2 regions of the Gluconacetobacter entanii genome follow, and region 1 is predicted to be linked to the other one. Evidence: riboswitches for the same ligand, from Rfam matches in the RefSeq annotation. Region 1 holds a riboswitch; the other holds the start of a gene.
What was found. Region 1 has a riboswitch for cobalamin ahead of HNH97_RS01025 (TonB-dependent receptor plug domain-containing protein). Riboswitches for the same ligand answer to the same signal wherever they lie in the genome.

Region 1 (3,114 bases):
ATTGTAATCATACGAAGAATCTATCGACAGGGAGGACTGGATCAGGTTCCGGACCCTGTTGTCATACCATGTCGCACCAAAATTCAGGCGGTCATGCAGCAGTTTCTGTTCCACCCCCGCGTCATAGCCGATCAACTGCTCGGCCTTCAGGTCGGGATTGCCTTTTTCCGAATACCCGACGCCCACCTGATTGACGAAAAGCTGGTACAGGGAGGGGCCATGAAAGCCTGAACCGGCGCTGGCCTTGATGATGGTTCCGCTGCCGGGCACATGGATTGCGGGCGCGACACGCCATGTCACATGGTTGCCGTAGCGTGAATTGGCGTCATAGCGGATATTGGCCGCACCATAGAGGATGTGCTTCCAGTTTCCCTGATACTGCCCGTAACCTGCGGTCGTATCCATGCTGGCGGATGTATCATATCCGCTATCCCACATGTCGGCGGCCGTATGGCTGGTGTTGAACGTATCATGGAAATGTTCGGCACCGATCAGCACCTGACCATACCGTTTGAAATCGAACGTGCCGTGCCAGTCCACCTTCAGTCTGCTGGAGCGGTAATAATCCGGGTCGGGGTTGACCGGACTGCCATAACTTGTCCCCGTCTCCGTCCAGCGGTTGCGGTTGGTCATGTAACCAAGGCCCAGCACCTGATCGAAAAGCCCGTGGAAGGACACCAGATGCGCCGTCCCGCGGACGATGGCCTCATTCTGGTTGGTCTGTTCCCGCACACCTTTATCACCGTACAGATTTTCACTCTGCAGGTCATACAATGAATAGGAATGATTGTTGCCCTGCACCAGGCGCGCCGTCAGGCCAAGGTCAAGATTGCGGGTCACGTCATAGCCCAGCCTGATATTGGCGCTCCGGTTGTCATTGCGGTTGCCTTCGTGCCGCTGCTGATGATCGGCGCCATAATACCGTTCGATATAGGATGGGATATTATTGAATCCCTCCATCCGGTAATGGGACAATTCAACATTGTAATGAAAGCGCCCCTGGCCGCCACGTACGCCAAGGGTCTGGTTGAAGGTTCCGTAACCACCGCCCTCGATACGGACAAACGGCCTGAAACGCCCCTGCCCCTGCGCCGTGGTGACGTCGATGACCCCCGCCATGGCGTCCGCGCCATACAGGCCGCTTTGCGGACCACGCAGGATCTCGATCCGTCCCATGCCATCGGTCACGAACTGACCGGCATCGAATGCACCAGTTGAGGAACTGCCGTCATTGATGTCCATGCCATCAAGGCGGACCTTGACCTCGTTGGGATTATTGCCACGCATGTAGATGAAGGAGACACCACCCGCCCCGCCCGTCTGCACCACGTTCAGGCCGGGCTGGCGTGTTAGGATATCCGTCAGGCTGCGCCGTTGCTGGGTCTGGATCTGCTTTTCGGTGATGATGGTCATGCTGGTGCCGATATCATCGGCCGATGTCGGCCTGCGCGCGGCACTCACGCTGATCTGGTCGGGCAGGCCATCAGCTCCCGGCAAGACAACCGCCTTCGATTTTCCATTCCGGATGACATACTGCCTGACGGCCTGTTTTTGTGGCGTATCCTGCCCGGCGGCCGTATCGGCATGCGCCATGGCAGCCCCCGCTGTCATCAATATGGTCGAGGCAATCAGCAGATTACGGAAAAAACTCATCGGGTCCAGGTCTCGCGGTCACATCATCGTTGCCACGAGAGCGCGTTGCCACAGGCCGTCCGATCCGCACGGGATCCCGTAACACCACACCGTCAGGACACCCCGCCCGACAGTTCCCGGTCGCAACCATCATGACGGCAGGTCTCCTGGCTCACGGCGTGGGGGCCTGCACAACCTTCCCGGAAAACCGCGGTTTCCAGTGGCCCGGATGGTAACATCCGGTAATGCAAGGCCAGACCGTTTACAGTTGCGGGGACAGCAGGAGCATTGGATCGCAATCCGCACTCCATTCCCTTTTCATCCCCCCGAAAGGGGACACCGTCGGGACGGTTCTGATCGGATGGGGCGGTCTTGTCAACCCGGCCTTCCATGGGCCTTCCGCCACTTCGCCACCCGCACCGGACACGAAACAGAAATTTCAAAACAGGTACCTTGCAATGAATGGTTCTGGTTACTATAAGGTAACTGTCTATGCATTCTTATGGCCTATGGTCGAACGTCCCTGAAAAGATGCGCGAACGGTCTGAAAACTGGAAAGGCTGTGGAACCCAACCTTGTTCAATTCAAGAAGGGCGTGCTGGAACCATGCGTACTGGCCCTGTTGTCGCAGGCTGATTCCTACGGCTATGACATCGCCAGCCGATTGTCCGATGCCATAGAAATGGGCGAGGGCACCATCTATCCCCTCATGCGGCGAATGCAGAAAGATGGGCTTGTTTCGACATATTTTGTTGAATCTTCGTCTGGTCCACCGCGAAAATATTATACCCTGACGGAAAAAGGACGTGAAAGCCTGCATGCACAGCGCAGGGCATGGACGACCTTTACCCGGGCGGTGTCCGCCATCCTTGGCGTTCCCCCCACATCCGACAGTGCGACTGAACCATCTTCTTCACCTGCGGAACCTGCCGACATGCACAGGTCCCCCTCGCTCACCGTGCAGAAAAACACCGGGAACACATAGCCATGAACAGCAGACAGATGTTCCTTGACCAATTGCGCGCTGGCCTCAGAGGGCTGCCGCGGCATGTGATTGATGATATCGTTTCTGAATATGAAACGCATTTCGGTGAAGGGCATGCCGCCGGCCGATCCGACAGCGATATTGCCGCCGCCCTGGGTGATCCTGTGCGTCTGGCCCGCGAATTGCGGGCCGAAACGGGGTTGCGCCGGTGGGAGGATGAACGGAACCTGACGAATGCGCTGGGCGCGGTCGTGGGAGTATTCGGTCTGGCGGCCGTGGACTTTCTTGTCGTGCTTCCGGTGCTGACGACACTGGCGGCGCTGGACCTGGCCTTTTTTGTTACCGGGATTACCATCTGCCTGATCGGCAGCCTTCTCCTGCCGCTGGCTGTTGTCCACCTTGCCCCGGATTTCGGCGGCGACTGGCTTCAGGGCCTGCTGGTCAGCCTTGGACTGGCAAGTGGCGGCGCGTCCCTCATGGCGTTATGTGTCCTTTTT
Region 2 (3,114 bases), on a different contig from region 1:
TCCAGCCAGAGCGTTACAGCGTTCCCTTTTAACCCGCTCGCGCGGGGCCATCATCAATCAAGGGTCTCATTCCATTATGCGCGAAGTGAGAGGAACGCCCAATTCCTCGAAACGCGATGCCGGCCTGCATGGAACGAAGAGCTTGTTGATGCCAATCAAACTTGTCGCTCCGATCCAATAAGTGTAGGTCACTCAGTGTCTTCATCTTCGAAACACGCGGGCGGGGATACGCGCCCGCGCGTTAGCCACTATGTTGTCAATCAGGCGTTCGGGCTTGATGCGCTATACAAGTGCATGGCGGCGTCACGCGCGCCAATTGTCCATTGCGCGGAAATATAGGCCTGAAGCAAGGCCATGAGCGCCTCGACCCCGTGCGTGTCCGATAAATCGCGGGCTGTATCCACATAGGCGAGAGCTTCTAATAGCAGGGGCGAAAACAGTTCCTCAAGATAGTCGCCCCGCGCCTTCGGCGCAGCGGGTAATCGGCCAGCGGAAGGTACCAGACGTAGGAATGTTTCAAATCCATCCGCACGAATGCGGTCTTCCGGATTGGGGGCAGGGAGTTCAGTCTTGGCTATTGCCTGAATTACATCTTCCCGCAGAGGTGCGGATTCCATAAGGCGGGATACCGAGACAGAACGCTGACGTCGCCGCTGTTGTATGAGAATAAAATCAGGCGAAGGGACGGGAGAGGCCATTTTTCGTTTCACCGGGAATCGGAGCGGATTAACTGGAAAGATCTGCATCGGACAGGCCTTCTTGAGTCAGGATGCGAGCATCCTCGTCACGCCATGCCGCGATCATGTCTGGGTTCTGACTGAGCCATCCAATTCTCTCGGCACAATATACAGGAACTCTGAATTTCTGGCCGCGCTGATTGTTCAGGATTGTTCCTGTCTGGTGCAGGCGCCCGTCTCGTGTCCAGAAAAGACGCTCCTGGTTGGTGATCCCCAGAATCTGTCGAACCTGTCGCGGCGTAAACGGACGAAAAGACAGCGCGGTGATCTGTTTTTCCACCGAGTTGGCAATAGCCTCCAGAGCATCTGTCCTTTCACGCATAATGGCGGCTATAAAGCGGGCGAAAAGCTGCTTTACCTCTGGTAGCCGCAGGCGAAGGGACGAGGATTGATCCAGACAGGCCGCAATAAGCATCCGAATTGCAACAACCGGCTCTGGCTCCGTAATGGTCGCCATTAGGCGCGACGCAATGGAAGGGAGTACCATGCTCATATCTGTGTTCATGGATATTTCTTTTTATCAGAATAAAACGTAGGTACCTGTGTCCTGGGGTCAGGAAAGTACATGCGAATTATAAGCCGCAGGCCGCGAGGTCTGTTGCTAAGGTTGCCTTACGAAGCCGGGATTCATTCAAGCACAGGCTAACGATCCGCATACATATGGAGGCTTGATAGATATATCGATACGCGAAAGAACGCGTCATAGCTGATCTCCTGCCACCGGTCGGTCCCGCCCGGTAGCACGGTTTGCGACGGTAGCAGGTTTCCTGGCTCACGGATCATGGCAGCTCGGTCCTGTCTTCCCACTCCCTTACTGGAAGCAGTGACCCATCTGATCGGACATCAGATGATCGGATCCGGCTACATACCGCCTACAGTTGCGGACGCAGCTACCGACTGGCTCCCGGATCATCGCAGATCCCGCCAGAGCTTACGGTATTCCCTATTAATCCGCTTGCGCGGCACCACCGACATAAAAGCTGGTCGCAATATGCGTCAGATTTCGTGATCTACGCAATATGGATTTTCCAAAAAACCTGCGATGAAAGAGCATGGTATCCTTCACACAGACGGGAAGCTGGCAGGCTTGCACTGCTCGCGGGCGTGCGTCACACTACCTCTACATCAAAGGCCCCGTGCGAACGGGTTAATAGGGAACGCCGTGCGTTCTGGCAGGACTTATCAGGGTCCGGGAACAAGTCGGTGGCTGCCCCCGCAACTGTAAGCGGAGAGATACCGGATCGTATGTCCTCTTAACAGGACCCGTCACTGGCTATGCTCAACAGGCCGGGAAGACAGAACCGATATCAAGGACCCGTAAGCCAGGAGACCTGCCTTTGTGACGTAACCAGTTCTATCGGGCGGGGCGCCCGACAGACGGAGTGGCGATCATGTCTTCTGTTTTATCTGCTGCGTTCCCCATCCAGCGTGTTCTTTCCTGACCAGTTCTGAAGAATTACATCCATTGGCCAATGGCGTGTCGCGGGTCTAATCCCGTCAAACGCTACAAGGGGAACATGAGAAATGCGTACATATTTTGGCGGCAACCAGCGAAATGGCACAGGTCGATCTTATTTCGGATCGGAGAGCCTGACTCCCGCACAAAAACGGGCCATTCTGTCCCTGCCGAAAGACGGGGGGTATGGAACCTTGCTGGATGGAGGAAGCATCAGATCATCTCTCGTACTGATGGGCTTTATTGCAGGTGGATGTTCTGCGCGATGGGGGATGGGGCGTTCCCGCCTTACCGCACGCGGTCGGGAACTGCGACACAAACTCGAAGGCTGCGGATCTTAGAATCCTGTCGGAAGTATGCGTTGTGAGATAGGAACAGAGAATTTCTACGATACAGAGATCGCCGACCGGTTGGTCCACGGACAAATTTTCAGCGTTCACCATGACTTTATTTCGTGTCTCCGTCGTGAACTCCGGGACAGGAGAAAGACGCATCGACTCACCTGTCGGCACTAAAAAAGTGACTGCGTCAGGCACGGATCACGCTATCCATCTGTCGCCAGGTCCAGCAGTGCTTATCATTTTCTATTCTTTTTGACCCCGTACAGTCAGGCATGTCTTGACTCACTGATTCATACCCGCGAGTTCTATAAAATCGCGTAAATATTGAATGTCTTCATCCGTCTCGCGATGACCAAGAAAGATCTGTTTCGCAATACCGTTTATACCAAGTTTAACAGGATAAAGCTCAAAGCGAGAGGCATATTCTTCGACAAGCCATCGTGGAAGTGCTGCAACACCGCGGCCATGTGATACCATGACAAGCATGATATCGGTCGTTTCTATCTGCTTCTGCTGTCGCGGGGCTATGCCTGCGGGTTGCAAAAACTGCGTATAGATATCGAGGCGCTCTGACGGTACG

Region 2: linked by a shared signal. The riboswitch ahead of HNH97_RS13545 (hypothetical protein) and the one ahead of HNH97_RS01025 (TonB-dependent receptor plug domain-containing protein) in region 1 are both predicted to bind cobalamin.

What each region holds. Positions count from the first base shown of each region.
Region 1 is NZ_JABJWD010000003.1:226,965-230,078, forward strand. It holds gene HNH97_RS01025 (TonB-dependent receptor plug domain-containing protein) at 1-1,653, opposite strand, end outside; cobalamin riboswitch at 1,773-1,991, opposite strand; gene HNH97_RS01030 (PadR family transcriptional regulator) at 2,135-2,617, shown strand; gene HNH97_RS01035 (DUF1700 domain-containing protein) at 2,620-3,114, shown strand, end outside.
Region 2 is NZ_JABJWD010000078.1:4,209-7,322, reverse strand. It holds cobalamin riboswitch at 1-67, opposite strand, end outside; gene HNH97_RS13550 (hypothetical protein) at 261-746, opposite strand; gene HNH97_RS13545 (hypothetical protein) at 727-1,242, opposite strand; cobalamin riboswitch at 1,478-1,722, opposite strand; cobalamin riboswitch at 1,850-2,090, shown strand; gene HNH97_RS13540 (LysR family transcriptional regulator) at 2,817-3,114, opposite strand, start outside.